Regions from separate parts of the Bacillus sp. EB V-12 genome, predicted to be linked through region 2. Evidence: riboswitches for the same ligand, from Rfam matches in the RefSeq annotation. Region 2 holds a riboswitch; the other holds the start of a gene.

Region 1 (7,285 bases), on a different contig from region 2:
ATGGTTGCATCAAAAAAATCTTTTGATGCAGTAGCACCGGTAGGATTATTTGGATAGTTTAAAAACATTAATTTTGCACGCTCTGCAATAGAGTCATCAATGTTCGTATAATCTGGTAAAAAGTTATTTTCTGCAATAAGCGGCATTGTTTCAAAGTGTGCTTTTGCTAAAGCAACCCCGGATAAATAATCAGGATAACCTGGATCCGGAACGAGAATCGTATCACCGGGATTTGTAAAACAAATCGGTAATTCTACTAGTCCAGCCTTCCCTCCAAACAAAATAGCAACTTCAGTTTTTGGGTTTAATTCCACGCCGTATTCACGTTTATAGAATGTAGCCACGGCTTCCTTTAAGCTTTCATGTCCGCGAAATGGCGGATATTTATGATGAATGGTCTTTTCGGCAGCATCTTGTAAAGCTTTTACGATATGCTGCGGTGTTGGTTGATCTGGATTACCTTGACCTAGATTAATAACATCGTGACCAGCTGCAACGACTTTGTTAACTTTTGCAACAAGTGAAGCGAAAAATTGTGTTGGCAATGATGTTACTATCTCAGAAGGTTGAAATAATTTCATACTTTCCACCTCTTTTGAAAGTTGTTACAATTCTAGTGACAAATGATATAATCTTTCCAGTATTTTGTAAAGAGAAAAATAAGAATGGGGCTGAAAAAATGAAAGTCGCATGTATTCAAATGGATATTGTTTTTGGAGATGTAGAAAAAAATATTGAGAATGCTAAAAATAAAATAAGTGAAGCTATGAAGGAAAGGCCAGATGTTATCGTCTTACCAGAACTATGGACAACAGGATATGATTTAACGAGACTTTCTGAAATTGCAGATAGGGATGGAGTGGAAACGAAAGAAAAGTTAATAGAATGGGCGAAGCAATATGATGTACATATTGTTGGTGGGTCCATAGCAAAGCAAACAGAGCAAGGCGTTACAAATACGATGTATGTTGTAAATAATGAAGGACAGTTAGTCAACGAATATAGTAAAGTACATTTATTTCAGCTTATGGATGAACATAAATATTTAATAGCTGGTAATGGTACGGGCGAATTTAAGCTAGATGATGTTGAATGTGCTGGAACAATTTGTTATGATATTCGTTTTCCAGAGTGGATGCGTGTTCATACTGCTAAAGGGGCAAAAGTATTATTTGTTGTAGCAGAATGGCCATTAGTTCGTTTAGCACATTGGCGTTTGCTATTGCAAGCAAGAGCAGTTGAAAATCAGTGTTATGTTGTTGCGTGTAATAGAGCAGGAAAGGATCCGAATAATGTGTTTGCAGGTCATTCTTTAATTGTGGATCCTTGGGGTGAAGTTGTAGTAGAGGCGAATGAAGAGGAATCAATTTTATTTGGAGAGCTTGTATTCGAGAAAATTAGAGAAGTACGAAAAGGAATTCCAGTTTTTGCGGATCGTCGTCCAGAATTATACAAATAAAATGTTGACAATTGATTTTTATTCTTGGTATAGTCATCAACATAAAGTTAAAAATTCAAAAAATTATACAACTCTTATCAAGAGCAGGTGGAGGGATTTGGCCCGATGAAGCCCAGCAACCGACCGTAATACCATTGTGAAATGGGGCGTTTATTACGCCAAAAGGCACGGTGCTAATTCCAGCAGAAAGTAAAACTTTCTGGCAGATAAGAGGGGAGAAGATAAACTTCAAACCTCTTTCTTAGTGGAAAGAGGTTTTTCTGTGTTAGAAAAACCTCTGAATTTAAAAAGGGGGAGAAGACGATGGGATATTATTTATTAACAGAAATAACAGCTGTACAATATGCGAAAGATCATGGTTATTTTGAAGAGAAGGCAAATGTCATTTGTCATGAAATTGGAGATGGAAACTTAAATTACGTGTTCAAATTAGATGATGGAGAGAAATCCATTATAATAAAACAAGCACTGCCTTATGCTAAAGTAGTTGGTGAAAGCTGGCCATTGTCTATAAAAAGAGCAACGATTGAAAGCAAGGCATTACAAATTTTTGTGCAGTATGTACCGGATTATGTTCCAGTAGTGTACAGTCATGATGAAGAGTTAGCGATAACGGTAATAGAAGACTTATCAAGACTAACAATTACAAGAAAAGGATTAATAGACGGAGAAGAATATCCGCTTTTATCCCAGCATATTGGTCGTTTTCTAGCACATGTTTTATTTTACACTTCAGATTTTGGTTTACAGTCAGAAGAGAAGAGGATACTAGAAGGTACCTTTGTAAATCCGGACCTATGTAAAATTACAGAGGATTTAGTGTTTACAGATCCTTTTGGGCATTATGATACAAATGATTATGAGCCAGATTTACAGCTCGTGGTTGATGAACTTTGGAGTGATAAAACTTTAAAACTAAAAGTAGCACAATATAAATATAAGTTCTTAACAAGAAAAGAAACTCTTATTCATGGTGATTTACATACTGGTAGTATTTTTTCCTCACCTTCTGAAACGAAAGTGATTGATCCAGAATTTGCGACATATGGCCCATTTGGATTTGATATAGGTCAATTTATTGCAAATCTATTATTAAATGCTTTATCTAGAGAAGAAGAAAAGAGAAGTGTACTATTTTTTCATATAGAAAAGACGTGGAGTTATTTTGTAGAGACTTTTACAAAGTTATGGATTGGGGAAGGTGTAGAAGCATATACGAAAGAAAAACAATGGTTACCAATTATTTTGCAAAATATCTTTACTGATGCTGTTGGATTTGCCGGATGTGAACTAATTCGTAGAACAATTGGTTTAGCTCATGTAGCAGATTTAGATGAAATAGAAAATAAAGAAACAAGAATTCAAGCTAAGAAACAAGCGCTATCCTTAGGAAAAGAACTAATAAAATATGAATCTAAAAGTGCTGATATTCAACTGTTTCGAACATTATTTCAACAGACAGTTTCAAGGGGTGTAAAAGCATGAGTACAATTGTTACTGTTCCGAGATCTGTAAGTTGGAAAGGTGATGCAATTGCAGTATTAAATCAAACGAAATTGCCACATAGCACAGAATACAAAACATTAACGACTATTGAAGGGGTTTGGAAAAGTATCATAATGTTAGAAGTACGCGGAGCGCCTGCAATTGGAATTGTAGCTGCATTTGGCTTGGCGCTTGCAGCGAAAAAATATAATACTTTACATATCGAAGAATTTCAAAAGAAGTTTAATAGAGACTGTAACTATTTAGGGACATCACGCCCAACGGCAGTAAATTTATTTTGGGCAATTGATCGTATGAGAGAATCTATTCGAGAGATTACTACAATAAAAGAAGCACAAAAAATATTAGAAGAAGAAGCGCTTCGCATTCAACAGGAAGATGAAGAGGTGTGTCGAAATATTGGGGAATATGCGTTAACATGTTTTAAAGATGGCGATAATATTTTAACAATCTGTAACGCTGGAAGTATCGCAACTGCCAGATATGGAACTGCATTAGCTCCCTTTTATATTGGAAAAGAGAAAGGTGTGCGTTTACATGCATATGCGTGTGAAACGAGACCAGTTTTACAAGGTGGTCGCTTAACGACGTGGGAATTGAAGCAAGCAAATATTGATGTGACCCTTATAACAGATAATACTGCAGCTCATGCTATTCAAACGAAAGAAATAAACGCAATTATTGTGGGGGCGGATCGAATTGTCGCAAATGGAGATACAGCCAATAAAATAGGGACAATGAATTTAGCTATTTTAGCAAAGTACTTTAATATCCCATTTTACGTTGCTGCGCCACTGTCAACATTTGATGTTACGAAAGAAACTGGAGCCGAAATTATTATTGAAGAAAGAGATGAAACAGAAGTTACGAAAATCTTTGGAAAACAAGTAGCACCAATTGGAACGGATGTTTATAATCCAGCATTTGACATAACGCCGAATGAATTAATTACAGGAATTATTACTGAGAAAGGTATTATACGCGGGGACTATAAACGAGAAATTGCATCATTATTTGAAAAACAAGCTAATACATAATAGCTTGTTTTTTTATGCCTAAATGCAGTGTTTTCTCTTACTTATATAATGAAAGGAGGGGAAGAGGGTGGAAGAGTGGATCAAGATGATAGGTAATGTAGGGTTTCCGATTGTTGTAACATTATATTTACTCCACCGTATTGAAAGTAAATTAGAGGGGGTAATTGTTGCAATTGAGAAGCTCCCGCGACAATTACTAAAGTACGAAGATCCTCGGGATAAAAAATAAAGTTTGCTCTTCTTGAGCAAACTTTATTTTTTATTGAGCGATATAACCACCATCGATAACGACAGCTTGACCAGTTATACCTTTAGCTTTTTCACTCGCTAAAAACATCGCATAATCTGCAATTTCTTGTACTTGTAATAAGCGCTTTTGTGGAACGAGTGGATAAATAACATCTTCTAAAACATTTTCAAGTGGTACATTTCGTGTAGTAGCTAAGTCTTGTAGTTGATTACGTACAAGGGGGGTATCAACATAACCAGGGCAAAGGGCATTAACAGTAATACCATGCGTAGCACCTTCTAAAGCGGCAACTTTTGTTAATCCAATTACGCCATGTTTTGCACTATTGTAGGCAGCTTTTCCAGCAAACCCGACAAGGCCGTTAATAGAAGCGACATTAATAATACGACCATATTTTTGTTGTTTCATAATCGGAAAGGCATGCTTAATTGCAATAAACGGAGCAATTTGCATAATTTGAATTAGTAGCTCGAACTTTTCAGTTGGAAAGTCTTCAATGGGTGAAACGTGTTGCATTCCTGCGTTGTTAATTAATATATGTAATGAACCGAAATGATCAACTGTTTGAGAAATTGCTGCTGTAATTTCCTCTTCAGATGTAACGTCACATTTTAAACCGATAGCTTGAAAACCTTCATTTTGTAATTGTTCAGCAGCTTCTTTTGCGCGTTCTTCAAGCCGATCGGTAATCACAACTTTTGCACCTTCTTTTGCAAAAGCCTTTCCCATTTCATAACCAATGCCACTTGCAGCACCTGTTAAAAAGACAACTCGATTTGTAACCATGATGAAAAACATCCCTTCATAATAAAGTTTTCATAGTGCTCTATTTAGAGAAGCTATAATGAAATTCCTGCAAACATTTGGAAAAAATATCGTTAGCTATCTTGTTTTGCAAAATAGTCTTTGCTATACTATTTTGTAAAGCAAGATACTTACGCTTATCTATCTTGTAAAGCAAGATAGTAGGAGGATTTGAATTATGTCGACAAGTCAAATGCTGAAAGGGATTTTAGAAGGATGCTTACTTGCTATTATTTCTGAAGGCGAAATATACGGTTATGAAATGAGTGAAAAGCTAGCGAAGTATGGTTTTACAATGGCGAGTGAGGGAAGTATTTATCCGTTATTAATACGAATGCAAAAAGAAGGACTAATAACAAGCGTAATGAAGGAATCTCCATCTGGTCCAAAGAGAAAATATTATACATTAACAGAAAAAGGCGAGGAAGCACTTGATGAATTTATGGATCGCTGGGAAACGATGCAAAGTAGTGTAGAACGTCTACTTGAAGGGAAGGGAAGGAGAAAATAATGCTATCAAGTGAAGCGCGAAAGTTTTTGTTAGATATGAGATTATTTTTGACGGCAAAGAGTGTGAAAGAAAGCGATATTGAAAATTTTATAGAAGATGCGGAACTCCATTTAATTGAGGGTGAGAGTGATGGGAAAAGTGTAGAAGATATTTTCGGAAGCTCACCGAAAGAATATGCAAATGAACTTGTCAAAGTAATGGAAAGAGATAGACAGGAAACGTGGAAGCAAATTGGTTTTACAGTAATGAATATCGTATCGTTTTGGATTATTGCTTCTATCTTAATAGTGAATCATGGAATGTTACAGATTTCACTTATTCAGTGTATCGGTTACAGTTTTTCATTGATTTTAGTTGTTATAGGTCCTAATTTTCTACTTCGCAAAATGACCTTCGTCACAAGCTTTACAAAAACATGGTTTTCCATGTGGTCTTTAGTTATGATTGCTCCATTGTTTTTATTAGGAGCTGTTACGATATTAGATGTGATATATCCTACAAAAATGCTCACATTCACCGAAGTCCAAAGTTATATAGTAGCTGGTGGGATTTTTATGATCACAGTAGCGATAAATATATATTTTGAAGGATGGTTTAAAAACTTATATTTAATCATTCCACTTTCTATTATGTTACTGTTTAAAACATTTACATCGGAAGATCTTATGCCAATGCTATTTCAAATTATATGTTTATACGGAAGTTTGTTTATTTTAATTTTCCTTGAAATTATGATGAAGACGAATAGAAGAGAAATGGTTAAATAAGGGAGGGGTTATAATGAATGTTTCTAAAGAAGGAGAAAAGTTTTTAATCGATACGAAAGTATATTTAATAACGAAAGGAATTAAAGAAGAAGAGGTGGACGCTTTTTTAGAAGATGCAGAACTTCATTTAATTGAAGGTGAGAAAGAAGGAAAAACGGTAAGTGATATATTTGGTGATTCGCCAAAAGAGTATGCGGAAGAATTAGCGAAAGAGATGGAGAAAGATAAAGGCGGGAGTATAAAGACTATTTTAGGAATGATAATTGGAATAGGGGGATATTGGTTACTTACAAATATTTTATTTGAAAGCCCAAATCATGAATTTACATTAACGAATGTACAATTAATTGGATACCCAATTGTTTTAATGATTACTATTGTAGGAATTATATTTGCTTTTAAAATGTCATCATTTAAGAGTAAAATAAAAGAATTTAGCATTATTTATGTAGCAGCATTGCTACCGATTTTATTACTAGTATTATTAATGTTTATGAATAAATGGTACGGGACACCTGTATTGCAATTAACTACAATGCAAAGTTATATACTAGCTGGAATAATCTTATTAGTACTGCTAATTGGTGAAGCGTACATACTTGGATGGATTGGAATATTAGCTGTTATCATACCGTTATTAATTATGTTTGTATTTAAAGAATTAGGGAAGCAAAACCCATATTGGGGAATGTTAGAGCCTTTACTTCTGTACGGAAGTTGATATGTATTAATGAGATGGTCTTTTAAAAATGAAGAGGAAAAAACTGTAAGCTAGTTTTATACTAATAGTGAAGTGAACGAACTGAATTTTTTATCAAGGGGGGAACGAATATGCAAAGTATATTTCTAGGTATATTGTCTATTGTGTTTTTAGGTTTAACGATTTTTGGGCTCTATACTACCTTTTTGAAAAAGGTACATGATGACTATTTCGATACTTTATTAGATGAC
Region 2 (13,172 bases):
AAAAGGTATCCCACCGAGGATACCTTTTTATTTTATACTTCTTTAACTACAGAGCTTCTTCTTCCCTTTACCATTCCTTTTATAGCTAAAGTCATCACTGCTACTGATTGTGTAACCAATACAATAACTAATAATGAAATAATATTTCTCTCTAAACTAACTCCTCCAAATATTATTGTATAATAGCCATTCGCTGCATATGTTGCAGGAAATAATTCACTGATTGTTTGATATGTTTTAGAAAGCATTTCATGTGGCACAGTTACAACCATTTGTGTTAATGAAAGAAAGGCGGAAAAGACTATTGTCAATAATCCTCTTTTCCTTCTTTTTGCATCGAACCAAAACTCATCATAAATATAAACACAAACATCAAATATGTTCTCCACGTCAAAGAAGGTATATGCCCTGACCAAAGATAGCTAACTAAATAATTAATTCCCATAATACAAGACGATATTACTAAACTAATACTTATTAGTTTTACATATTTGAGCATATCTTTTCTCCTTGTTTTTATTTTTCTACTTCTTCAAACTGTAGATTCACCGGATCTTCTAAAAGTGTTTCATAAAAGTTCTCTGCCAAATCTGTTGAAGGGATTTTTTCATCTACTTCATCAAATCGAATACTATCTAGCCACACACAACCTTCTCCTGATAATAAAACACCAAATGCAATACCAAGTGCTTCTTCTTTTATATCTAATACAACCGAGTACGATTGCCAGTTATTCGTATTTTTAATGGGGCGATTTTGCATATTATCCATAGCGAGCGGTTCTGTATCTTTTCCATCTACTCGCATCCACAATCCTGCCCAATCTCTTACATTTTCACTCTTAATAAATGCTGTAAAACGTAATCTCTTCCCTACATATTTATCCGCTCGGAACATTTGCATTAATGTTGAAAATCCTCCATGCGTAACATTCTCTTTTGCTTTTATGTATGCAGATACTTTTCCTTGATGGACAACTTCATAATCTAAACCCATCTCATATTCAGCAGGATGACTTCCACTTAAGATCCATCCTTTCGGTATACCTTTTTGCATTGAAACACCCTCTCTTTCTATATAAAATGACTGAAAGTACTTTCGATATTTCTTTGGTGGCAATTGAAACATTCTTTTAAAAGCTCTCGTAAATGCCTCTTGTGAGGAAAAACCGTATTGCACTGCAATATCAATAACAGCTCTCTCCGTTGACACTAAAACTTGCGCAGCATGAGTTAACCTTCTCTTTCGAATATAATCTGTTACACTCATCCCAACATATCTTTGAAAGATGCGATGAAAATGGTACATCGATACTGCACTGTGAGATGCCACTCTTTCTGTTGTAAGCTCCTCATGTAAGTGATTCTCTATATATTCAATTGATTTTTTTATTATCTCTTTATATTCTTCATGCATTTTAGCCCCTCCCTCACAACTTCAATTTACCATATACATACAAATCGTTTTTGATTTAAATTGCGGATTAGCCCTTGTGACTGCAGGATAATAATTTATTTTCAACACATACATAATTACATGTTTTTGGGAAAAACTTGTATAGAACGAATTTACATAAGGAGGAATTTATAATGAGAATTCTACTATCAGTTTTATTAGCTCTTATGCTAGTACCTGCATTAACAGGATGTAAAGCTCCTGCCAAAGAAGACACAACTTCTAATAAAAAGACGACTGAAGAAGCAAAAAATGAGGCTCCTGCAGATTTAAAACTAAACTTCAATGAATTCGATTTAAAGGCAGACTACCAAGATACAAAGAAAGACTACGAAGCAGACTATAAAAATGTAGCAGCTGACAAGAAAATGGAAGCAAAAATTGAAGATCATAAAGCAGATGTAAAATTAACAGGAGACGAGGCTATCACAAAATTAAGCCCACTTCTACAAGAATTAAAATTTGATAAAGATACTCCTGATCAAGAAGTAATCGATCAAGTAGTGAACGTGTTCAAACTTGATAAAGACTATCAAAAATTCGATTTAGAAGTTGTCTTCTCTGATGGAACGAAAAAAGAATATAAAAGAGAAATAAAATAAAGAAGTAGGCGGTAGTAAGAAGAAAAAATAACCTTGCATAGGCAAGGTTATTTTTTCGTTTCTGCTTGAAAACGTTTATAGTATGTCGATGCTGTTGCAAAATTAATTTCTATATCACGAATCAACGATGAATCTTCTTCTTTAGCTAACTTCTGTAATTTTTTCATTGCTTGTTCCGATTCATTCAAGAAACCGACATATACCTCATGTTCTTGCTCTTTCGACTTCGGAACACGAATTTCTTTTCGTATATGATCAATATCTTCTAACATGCTCGTTGTTACCTTTTGCACATCTTCTTTATATGTAGCAGTCGTTATTTCCTTACCGCCCTTTTCTTTTGCCACTTCAAATAACTGCAGTGCGTTATTAATTTCTTTATTCATTTTCAAATCGTATTTTTCATGTACTGCAAGGTATTCTTTCATTTCTTCTGTTTGTTCTGTAGATTGCTCTACCTTTTCTTTCGGTTCTTTCGTATCCTTATTTCCATTACATCCTGCTAGAAGGATCATACTTCCCATTACAGCAATACCCAAAACCTTCTTCATCTCTTCTTCTCCTTTTATCTACAGCTACTACTCATTATAGTTTCTTTTATCTCCACTTGTTATTATACCGAGAACATCCTACTTTTTACACTTAAGACGACATCGTAATATATATACCAACATGTTTGTCACAGTATCGTCACTTTATACAAATAACTTTTGCACTGCTTTACTACTCACCTTACAAAACTGTAAGCACACATAAAGAACAAACCATGCTAGACTTACATATGCATAACGCAAACATATGTAAGGTTTTAAGGAGAATCATCTATGTACAACACAATACCTTTTATGGGAGAAGATATTCGTGTCCTTATTCGCGAAAAATCACTTCATATCGAAAATACAGAGAGCCTTCGCCGCGTATTAAAGAAGAAGCATGCTCCATTTAAGTTAGCTCAATATTTAAAACAACAACATACAAATCAATTTCATACCGTGCTAAATATATCGGATAAATCATTAACAATCGAAATCATCGGTCATGTCTACATTGGAAACTTTGCAGATACCTTAAAGGAAATCCCACGTATACCGAAGATTGCTCCTATTATCGTTAAAAAAGCGTATAAAATTACTGACCATACCGATATTATCGACTGTGGGGAAAAAGAAGTCGATAGTAATCGCTGGGTGTGGGATAAACTTGCTGTTTTATATGATACGATCATGAATAATATGTATGAGGTATTTCAAAGAAATGAAAAAAAGAACTGATTCAAACATTCCCTTTGAATCAGTTCTTTTTTGTTAAGCCTCTAAATTTTGTTTTTGCTGCAGTTCAAACTGCTTCTCACTTCTTCTGGCCATAAATAGATAACATAACACTGCTCCTACTTCACAAAGCGCAATAACAACCCCCATCGGTAATGCTGTATTACTTCCACCGATACCTACTAGCGGCGCAACAAGAGCTCCTGAAATGAACTGTAATAAGCCTAATAAAGCTGATGCTGTTCCTGCAGCTTGTTTCTGATTTCTCATCGCTAATGAAAACCCAGTTGTTGATACAACCCCGACACTTGATACGACAAGGAATAACGAACATAAAACACCGATTAAACCTATTCCTAGTACGATTGTCAGTAGTAAAGATAGGCCACCAACAGCTGCGATAATAATACCAGCAACAAATAATGTCTTCTCATTCACTTTCCCCGCTAAACGACCCGTTACCTGACTAGCAATAATAATACCGATGCCGTTAATCGCAAAGAATAAACTAAATTGCTGTGGTGATGCTCCGTATATGTTCTGCAACACAAATGGTGAGCCCGAAATGTATGCAAACATTGCCGCTGTTACTAATCCTTGTGACAATGCATATCCCATAAACAGACGGTCCTTTAACAATTTTCCGTACGTCGCCAAAGTCCCTGACAAACCACCCGTTTCTCTTTCTTCAGGAGGTAATGTTTCACGCAATACAAAAGTAGCTGAGATTAACATGAATACACTAATTGCTCCAAGAACGATGAAAACACCGCGCCACGTTGTAAACTGTAATAATTGCCCCCCAATAATCGGTGCCAAAATAGGTGCTGCTCCGTTTACTAACATAAGCAGTGAGAAAAACTTCGTCATTTCAGAACCTGAATACATATCACGTACCATCGCACGTGATATAACAATCCCGGCTGATCCTGAAGCTCCTTGTAGGAAGCGCAATAACACTAATGTCCAAATAGATGGCGCAACAGCACAAAGTAAAGAAGAAGCAACATAAATAATAAGAGCAATAATAAGAGGTTTGCGTCTTCCGTAAATATCACTAATTGAGCCAACAAATAATTGTCCTACTGACAGCCCAAGCAAACAAGCTGTTAATGTAAGCTGCGCGAGGGATGCACCTGTTTGCAAATCATCCGTTAACTTCGGTAATGAAGGCAAATACATATCAATAGATAATGGTCCAATCGCCGTAAGTGTTCCTAATACAAGAATCATCCATAACCTGTTTGCCTTTACAGGTTTATATATTTCGTGATTAACTTCATTCACTTTTTCAATTCACCCTTTCCTATACAAACTGAATCGTAACAATTATAGTTACATCATAAACATACGTCAAGTACAGTGCATTTTCCTCTTTCATAATGTAAAAAAAGCGATAGAAATTCTATCGCTTTACTTTTTTACATTGCTATTCGTAAATTTAGATACTGAGGCCATCGTCTCTCCCGTATCTAAATATGTAATTTGAATTGGGTCTCCTACTTCTGTAAACATAGCATATGGGAATTTCTTCACCGGTATCATAAATACCTTTTGTTCATTCTCTAAAAGTACGTACACGATTGTATTTTCACCTGATTTCTCTTTATATACACGTTGTACAATACCTTCTTTTTGCGCTTCTTTTCCTGTTGAGGTTGGTCTAAATGTATCACCATTACCGCTCATTACGTTTTTATAATTCTCAAGCGCTTCTTTCTGCGAAGAACCTGTCGCAAATATTTTTGCATTAGCAGCATATACAACTGTATGTGCACGTACTAGGCCTCCGTCATCAACAACCGGAATAATCCAAGCTGGTTTACCGTATACGTTATAAATGACAGGCATTGTCCCATGCCATTTCTCTCTCTTAAAGGAATTATCTACTACTTCTGTAGCTGCTGAACCATCCATAATCCCCTTTACTTCTTTTCCATTATAGTAATATAGCTTGCCTGTGCGTGCATCTACTAATGAATAGCCTAGGGCTGAATCTACTCCTTCTTTTGGAGAAGTAAAGTCTGTAAAATAATACAATGTTCCATCTTTACCAAAGATCGGGGTCACGCCTTCTTTCGTTCCCCACTCAGTCGGAATTTTCATATCTGTTTGTGAGAATTTCGTATTCCAAAATCCGTGAATATATTTACCAAAGTACGTATTTAACGTAGATGCAGTCTCATGATTTAATACACCATCAACAAATTTAGGTGCCTTTCCTTTATCATATCTTTTCACTTCACCTGTTTGTGCATCTACTACGACAACACCTTCTACCTCAAATCCAGATCTTCCTGAAATAAATTCACCATACGTCATTGTATAATATGGTTTTCCTTTATCATCAACCTCAAATTTAGGTTTTCCTTTAAAGATTAAATTTGGTTCTGCTTGCCTTACCACACGCTCTAAATTATTACCAAAAAACATGCTTGGCACATATTTCATTTTATAACCGAGGTGCAGTTTCGCTTCCGCATCAGGATTCGTACCTGACATCGTTACGTACCCTGGAATTGTCTCAGCTTTACGCGCTTTAAAAAATCCTGAAACTTCAATCGGCGCTACATATAAAGCCTCGCCGTTTACCATTTGTGGCGTTAATTCTCCTAGCTCAAAATAAGCTACTTTTGGAATATCACCAAATACTTTTTTCATCTTATTCTCCGCTGTCTTTGGCGGCACTGTAAACGGCTGGTCATTTTCAGTAAATGGCTCTGAAATATCTTTCTCTACCTTAACAACAGAATCATATTTCTTTTGCGAGATTACTATATCATGCAAATAACCAAAGTAGCCGTAACTTGCGAGTAAAATAAACATTAGAAGTCCTTTTAATGTGCCTTCTAATTTCCCTATTTGATCTTGTGAAAATAAAACAAGCCCAATTAAAATTGCTACTGCAACAGAATAATGAGTAAGAATCGAGTCTACTCGATCATCAATTAGCCAAAAGTATTCATAGATTGCAATACCTATCCAAAATAAAACAGGAATAACTAAAATAGATGATTTCTTACCCTTTACAACCTTCTTATCTCCCTTCTTATCCACTGCTCGAAGCTTACTACTACTTCTTGTCCATGGAATCAAAAACAAAGTAAGAATAGCTAAAACTACAAATTTCATCAAAGGCACTGTCCCCTTTTCTTTTGTATTCCCTTTTAGTATAACAAATAAAGGGTATTAAGGTGAAAATAGGAATAGTTATATTTTTTTACTACCTAATACAATCCCGCTCACTACATATAGAATAGATGCAATATAAAAAATTGTACCAATCGTAAAGAAATCTACTAAATATCCCGTGGCAATAACCGCTACTGCTCCGCCAATGGATGTCCACACATGGTATTTTCCAATCTCATAACCAGCCTTTTCCTGCGCAACCTTTCGTGCTAATGAAGTCTTCTCAGTATTACGCTGCACAGCACCTAAAACTCCCATTACAATTTGAAGAATATACACATGCCATACTTCCGTGGCAATCGGAAAGCAAAGCATTAAGATTGCCATGGACCAAGCGTATATGATTAATAATTTTTTATCACCTACTTGATCAGATACCTTTCCCACTAGTGGATATACAAGCGCTGATGTTAAAGCAAATAAGCCATACGCCCAGCCAAATTGCGAGAAGCTATTTCCAACGTTTCGAAGTAATAATATATAAAAAGGAAATACCATACTTCCTGCCATCATGATAATACTTTGCGAAGCCACAAATCTTCTATATGTCATTTCGTATACTCCCTATAAAATAAATTAACAAATCGCTCTTCTGAATCTACTTCCTTCTTTTTCTTGAGAAATTCTTCAATACGAGGATATGCCCTCTTTAACTGCTCTTTCGTTGGATAAGAATAGTACGGCAAATAGTAACTACCGTTATGCTTTAAAGTAACATCAATCATCTTCCGAATGACATCCTCTGTTCTCTTTATCTCACTCTCTGAGCGTCCCTGGTTAATCAAAAGAACCAGCGCAAACATATCATCTTTCGCATAGGACAAAACTGCATTTTCATTCTTTTCCACGTAACGAATCGTAATGTTGAGTAAATTAAACTCTTCTTCATTTAATACGTTACGTAAATCATCTATATACTCTGTGAAAGCATCTATAGGCACAAAGTATTCTTGTAACACTTCGGTCCTATTTGGATTTTCATATTCCATAAAAGCACTATCTGATCTCATAACATTATTACGCGTCTCATACTTTCCATCTGTACGTTCAAAATAACCTCTTTGTATATCCCAAAATGTATTCTTTCCCCAATCACTATAACGTGATAACCCAAGTAAAAATTTCGGTGCAGCTATAATATTTTCTTCCTTTAATTCACTGTACTCTTCTCTCATATTTTGATTTTGTGCCAAAGTATAATCCGTCACATACATCTCTTTTAAAAATGAATTTGGAGCAACAGAAATACGTGCTAAGTGCATACGAACATTCTCATCTCTTTTCACTTTCTCTTTGAAATAAGATGCGTATTCTTTATAATCTATCATTCTCGTGTGCATTTCATATAATTCATCTTCTGTTAACTTCAGCGTCATATCTAAAATAACTCCAAATAAACCGTAACCCCCAATGACATATGGAAATAACTCTGCATTTTCTTCTCTACTTACATTACGTACCGTGCCATCTGCCATTAACAATCTAAATGAATCTACTGTATCAATCAGTGCCTCATGACGAATATCACGCCCGTGTACATTTACACTTAATGAACCGCCAACAGTAAAAATATTTTGAGACTGCATGACCTGTACCGCAAGGCCATAAGGATTTATTTTCTTCTGAATATCATTCCAGGTGACACCACTTTGAACTGTAATCCGCTTCTTCTCTGGATCAAATTCTAATATTTTATTATATCCTTTCATATCGAGCATCGTGCCATTCGGATAATATGTCTGTCCTCCTTGGCTATGTTGCATGCCTGCAATGGAAATTTTCTCTCCTGAAACTTTTGCATCTCGCACTAATTTTATTAACGGGTGCTCTTCCGTAGCACTTTCAACACGTTTTATTTTCGTCGGAAGCAATTTACCTACATCACTCATAATAGGATGATCAATTTGTTTTTTATACGTATGTACAGACGTTGCAAGCAAAACCGTATATACGACAATGACCACTGCTATCTTTCTTTTTTTCAAAGGACACTCTCCTTATTAGCAACAAAAAGAGATACCCGTTCTTTCAGGTACCTCTCTTGACAGTGATTACTTTGCTGCTGGCAATTGTATTGGATCAAATTTATCATACGATGTAAACTTTGCATCCGTAATAATATGCGCTTTATCCTCACCATTGCTACTCATAACCATATCTATCTTTGCTGATTCATATTTAAAATCTTTTGTAATAATATATTCCCCATCTATTTCTTCTATCTTTGCATTTTGGCCTTGTAGCATTTGTTTCTGCTTTTCATCCATACTAGCTAACATACTCTCTGTCTCTTGCCCTTTTAATGCAAACTTCAGCTTATAATTATCTCCACTTTTCTCCATCTTCACTTTATTTAAAATTTCCGATGGAATCTCTAAATTATCTACCATTCCTTGAGTCGCGTTCATTCCGTTAGCATTTAATTGTTCCTCTGGTACAGACATAACTTCACCCGTATTAGGATTTTTCAACTGACCAGCAATTTTGCCACCCACATCATAAACAACAACCTCTGTACCAGAAACATTCATTTCAGAACGAGAATTTTTTTTCTTCGGCTCTAGTTGCATTTTGGCCTTTATTACATTCATCTCTGTTCCTTCAGCCTTTATTCCCACATCATATGTCATCGTTACATTTTCTTCGTTTTTAAAAGCTTCATTCGCTTTATTAAAAACATCCTTCGCTGTTAATTCCTTTTCTTTCTGCACAGCTTCTTTTTTCGGTTCATCAGTCTTTTTTGTTTTCTCATTACTACACCCTACTCCTAGACCGACTGCAAGTACTAAACTTGAAATTAAAATAAATTTTTTCATAACGTCCCCTCCTTCCCAAAAATAATATCATCTCTTTTCCTATGAAATCTATATAATTCGTAATATTTATCTTTAAATTTATTTCCTATATAACAACATGTTTGAGAAAAAGTTTAAATATGATGTAAATAATAACAACTCATTTCAGGAGGTCAGGATGAAAGCGATTATTTGCACAAAGTATGGACCACCTAATGTTCTCCAGCTTCAAAATGTAGAAAAGCCTAAACCTAAAAAAAATGAAGTATTAGTTAAAATTCACGCAACAAGTGTATCAACTGGAGATTGTAGAATACGTGGCTTTAATAGCCCCCTCTTATTTTGGATTCCTATGCGGATCATATTAGGTTTCAGAAAACCGAGAAAACCTATACTTGGCGTAGAATTATCCGGTGAAATCGAAGACATTGGAACAGATGTAACACAATTTAAAAAAGGAGATCCAGTTTTTGCATTAACAGAACTAAACCTTGGTGGTTATGCGGAATACACATGCGTGCATGAAAGTGGATTAATAGCATTAAAACCTACCAATGTGACATATGAAGAAGCTGCCGTTATTCCTTTTGGCGGAACTTCAGCATTGCACTTCCTTAGAAAAGGACAGATAAAAAAAGGGCAACGAGTACTTATATACGGCGCCTCTGGGTCAGTAGGGACAGCTGCCGTACAACTTGCGAAATACTTCGGGGCGACTGTCACAGCCATTTGTAGTAGTTCGAATTTCGATTTAGTAACAGCTTTAGGGGCAGACAACGTAATTGATTATATGAAAGAAGATTTTACTAAGCGGGGCGAGCACTATGATATTATATTTGATGCAGTTGGAAAATATAAAAAGTCTCTTTGTACAGATGCATTAATGCCTAATGGAAAATATGTATCTGTGAACGGAATGATGGCAAAGGTCAGTAAAGAAGATATGAACCTACTAAAACAACTAGCTGAAACAGAAAAGCTAAAGCCTGTTATTGATAGAACTTACCGATTAGAAGAAATTGCTGAAGCTCATATATATGTAGAAAAAGGACATAAAAAGGGGAACGTTTCGATTACCTTAAAATAAAATATATTCTGAAAATATCATTGACAATTCTTTTTGTACGATTTACTATTAGTACCATATTCAAAACTACATACACATACTCTTATCAAGAGTGGCGGAGGGACTGGCCCGATGATGCCCGGCAACCGAGCTTATGACGTATAAGCTAAGGTGCTAATTCCTGCAAAACGAGTTTTCGTTTTGAAAGATAAGAGAGGAATCTATTTCGTCTATTCGGCACCTCTCTTATTTTGGGAGGTGCTTTTTATTTTGGAACGTATATGAAGGGGGATTTATAGATGAAAAAGGTATTATTAAGCATTATAAGCGGAGCAGTATTATTATTAGGCGCATGTAGCGTGAGTTCAAATAAAGAGGTAAAAGCATTAGACGAGAAAAAGATTACTGTCGGTGTAACAGGTGGACCACATGAACAAATTTTTGAAAAGGTAAAAGAAGTTGCAGCAAAAGATGGTCTCGAAATTGATATAAAAGTATTTAATGATTATGTAGCGCCAAACGTATCATTAGATGAAAAAAGCCTTGATGTAAATAGTTACCAAACGAAATCGTATTTAGATGTATTTAAAGCTGAACGCAATATGAAATTAGCTGAAGTATTTTCAACAGTAACATTCCCTATGGGCGTATATTCTAAAGATATAAAAGATGTAAAAGACTTGAAAGAGGGCGATGCAATTGCTGTACCAAATGACCCAACGAATGAACTTCGAGCTTTAAAATTATTTGAAAAAGCAGGGGTTTTAAAAGTTGATCCAAAGGCTACAGAAAAAGCGACTGCAAAAGATGTAATTGAAAATCCAAAAAAATTAAAGATTGTCGAATTAGAGGCATCTCAATTACCAACGCAACTAAGTGAAGTGAAAGCAGCTGCAATTAACACAAACTTTGCATTAGGTGCAAAATTAAGTCCAGCGAAAGATTCTATTTTCCGCGAAGGAAAAGATTCACCCTATGTGAACTGGGTTGTTGTTCGTACTGAAAATAAAGATGATGCCGTTGTAAATAAATTAAAGAAAGCTTATCAATCTAAAGAAGTAAAAGAGTTTATCGAGAAAAAATTTGATGGTTCAGTTTTACCATCTTGGTAGGAGCTGACGATAATGATTGAATTAAAAAACATATCCAAAGTATTTACAACAAAAAAAGGGAATGTTGAGGCTCTTAAGTCTACTTCCCTTAAAGTAGAAAAAGGCGAGGTATTTGGAATCATTGGGTATAGTGGCGCTGGTAAAAGTACATTGATTCGATGTGTAAATTTATTAGAAAAACCAACGACAGGAAATATCATTGTAAACGAACAAGACTTAACAACGTTATCGACAAAAGAACTAGCAAAAGCGAGACAAAGAATCGGAATGATCTTTCAAGGATTCAATTTACTTAAAACTGTTACCGTTTATGAAAATATCGCATTACCGTTACGGCTTGCTGGCATTCCAAAAGCAGAAATTGAAAAAAGAGTAGAAAAGTATTTACGCATTGTCGATCTTTTTAATCGAAAAGATGCGTATCCAAGCGAACTTTCTGGTGGTCAAAAACAGCGTGTTGCAATTGCTCGTGCGCTATCACATGAACCTGAAGTGTTATTAAGTGATGAAGCAACGAGCGCATTAGATCCCGAAACAACCGATTCTATCCTTGATTTGCTATTAAAGATTAACGAAGAAATCGGAATTACGATTTTACTCATTACACATGAAATGAATGTCATCCAGCGTATATGTGACCGCGTTGCTGTTATGGAACATGGATCTGTAGTCGAAAGTGGGACTGTAAAAGATATTTTCACAAACCCACAACATGTAACAACGAAGAAATTTGTAAATAGCGCATTTGCAGCGAAAATTCCAGAAGAGGTACAGAAAGAACTACAAAGTACTGGAGAAATTGTAACACTTTCATTTATTGGCACTACTTCAGGGGAACCTGCCTTAGCCGTTGCCACAAAACGTTTCCAAGTGTATCCCAATATTTTATCCGGTAATATTACGCAGTTAAAACATGAAGCATATGGGAAACTAGTCGTTCATATGCAAGGGGAACAAAATGAAATCCACCGTGCTTTATCATTTTTACAAGAGCAAGGAATCATCGTAGAAGGAGGTAGAACAGACTATGGGAAACAAGTCCTTTTTGGATGAGTGGGGTAAAGTCATATGGGAAGCTACGATCCAAACCTTTCAAATGACATCTATTTCATTACTCATCTCGATCCTTATTGCACTGCCACTTGGTGTTACACTTGTTTTAACGAGACCTGGTGGGCAGCGTGAAAATAAAATCATCTATCCTATTCTTAATACAATTATTAATATCATTCGCTCTCTTCCATTTATCATTCTATTATTCTTTATTTTACCTTTTACAAAGTTTCTAATGGGAACGTCCATTGGCGTGCAAGGTGTTATCGTACCGCTTGTCGTCTTCACAGCCCCTTATATCGCACGTTTAATGGAGACAGCTTTACTAGAAGTCGATCGCGGTGTCATTGAAGCCTACCAAGCGATGGGCGTTTCTACTATAAAAATCATTTGGCACGTCATGGTTAAAGAAGCTCGTCCCTCCCTTGTACTTGGATTAACAATCGCAACAATTGGCTTAATTGGCGCAACAGCAATGGCTGGCCTTGTAGGTGCTGGCGGGCTAGGGGATTTAGCATACCGGTTCGGACATTTACGCTACGAGCCTGAAGTAATGTATGCAACCGTCTTTATTTTAATTATCCTCGTTCAAGGATTACAGTCTTTAGGGAATGGTGTTGCACGAAGAT

Evidence for each region. A riboswitch is a leader RNA that binds a small molecule or an ion and turns the genes downstream of it on or off. The one in region 2 is predicted to bind S-adenosylmethionine.
Region 1: it holds a riboswitch for S-adenosylmethionine, as region 2 does, so the genes downstream of both, mtnK (S-methyl-5-thioribose kinase) here and ACZDYH_RS26625 (MetQ/NlpA family ABC transporter substrate-binding protein) in region 2, are expected to answer to the same signal.

What each region holds. Positions count from the first base shown of each region.
Region 1 covers NZ_JBUXJL010000001.1:595,711-602,995, forward strand. Annotated here, with positions in the region: gene ACZDYH_RS03225 (pyridoxal phosphate-dependent aminotransferase) at 1-581, opposite strand, end outside; gene ACZDYH_RS03230 (carbon-nitrogen family hydrolase) at 596-1,459, shown strand; SAM riboswitch class I at 1,531-1,672, shown strand; gene mtnK (S-methyl-5-thioribose kinase) at 1,763-2,944, shown strand; gene mtnA (S-methyl-5-thioribose-1-phosphate isomerase) at 2,941-4,002, shown strand; gene ACZDYH_RS03245 (YvrJ family protein) at 4,070-4,231, shown strand; gene ACZDYH_RS03250 (3-hydroxybutyrate dehydrogenase) at 4,262-5,038, opposite strand; gene ACZDYH_RS03255 (PadR family transcriptional regulator) at 5,235-5,567, shown strand; gene ACZDYH_RS03260 (DUF1129 domain-containing protein) at 5,567-6,334, shown strand; gene ACZDYH_RS03265 (DUF1129 domain-containing protein) at 6,348-7,055, shown strand; gene ACZDYH_RS03270 (DNA-binding protein) at 7,166-7,285, shown strand, end outside.
Region 2 covers NZ_JBUXJL010000014.1:14,989-28,160, reverse strand. Annotated here, with positions in the region: gene ACZDYH_RS26685 (hypothetical protein) at 33-311, opposite strand; gene ACZDYH_RS26680 (hypothetical protein) at 308-499, opposite strand; gene ACZDYH_RS26675 (helix-turn-helix transcriptional regulator) at 517-1,416, opposite strand; gene ACZDYH_RS26670 (YusW family protein) at 1,590-2,057, shown strand; gene ACZDYH_RS26665 (hypothetical protein) at 2,105-2,608, opposite strand; gene ACZDYH_RS26660 (hypothetical protein) at 2,882-3,328, shown strand; gene ACZDYH_RS26655 (multidrug effflux MFS transporter) at 3,362-4,621, opposite strand; gene ACZDYH_RS26650 (DUF3981 domain-containing protein) at 4,739-6,457, opposite strand; gene ACZDYH_RS26645 (MFS transporter) at 6,536-7,069, opposite strand; gene ACZDYH_RS26640 (FAD-binding protein) at 7,066-8,502, opposite strand; gene ACZDYH_RS26635 (DUF6612 family protein) at 8,569-9,333, opposite strand; gene ACZDYH_RS26630 (NAD(P)-dependent alcohol dehydrogenase) at 9,491-10,399, shown strand; SAM riboswitch class I at 10,479-10,593, shown strand; gene ACZDYH_RS26625 (MetQ/NlpA family ABC transporter substrate-binding protein) at 10,678-11,490, shown strand; gene ACZDYH_RS26620 (methionine ABC transporter ATP-binding protein) at 11,503-12,543, shown strand; gene ACZDYH_RS26615 (methionine ABC transporter permease) at 12,518-13,172, shown strand, end outside.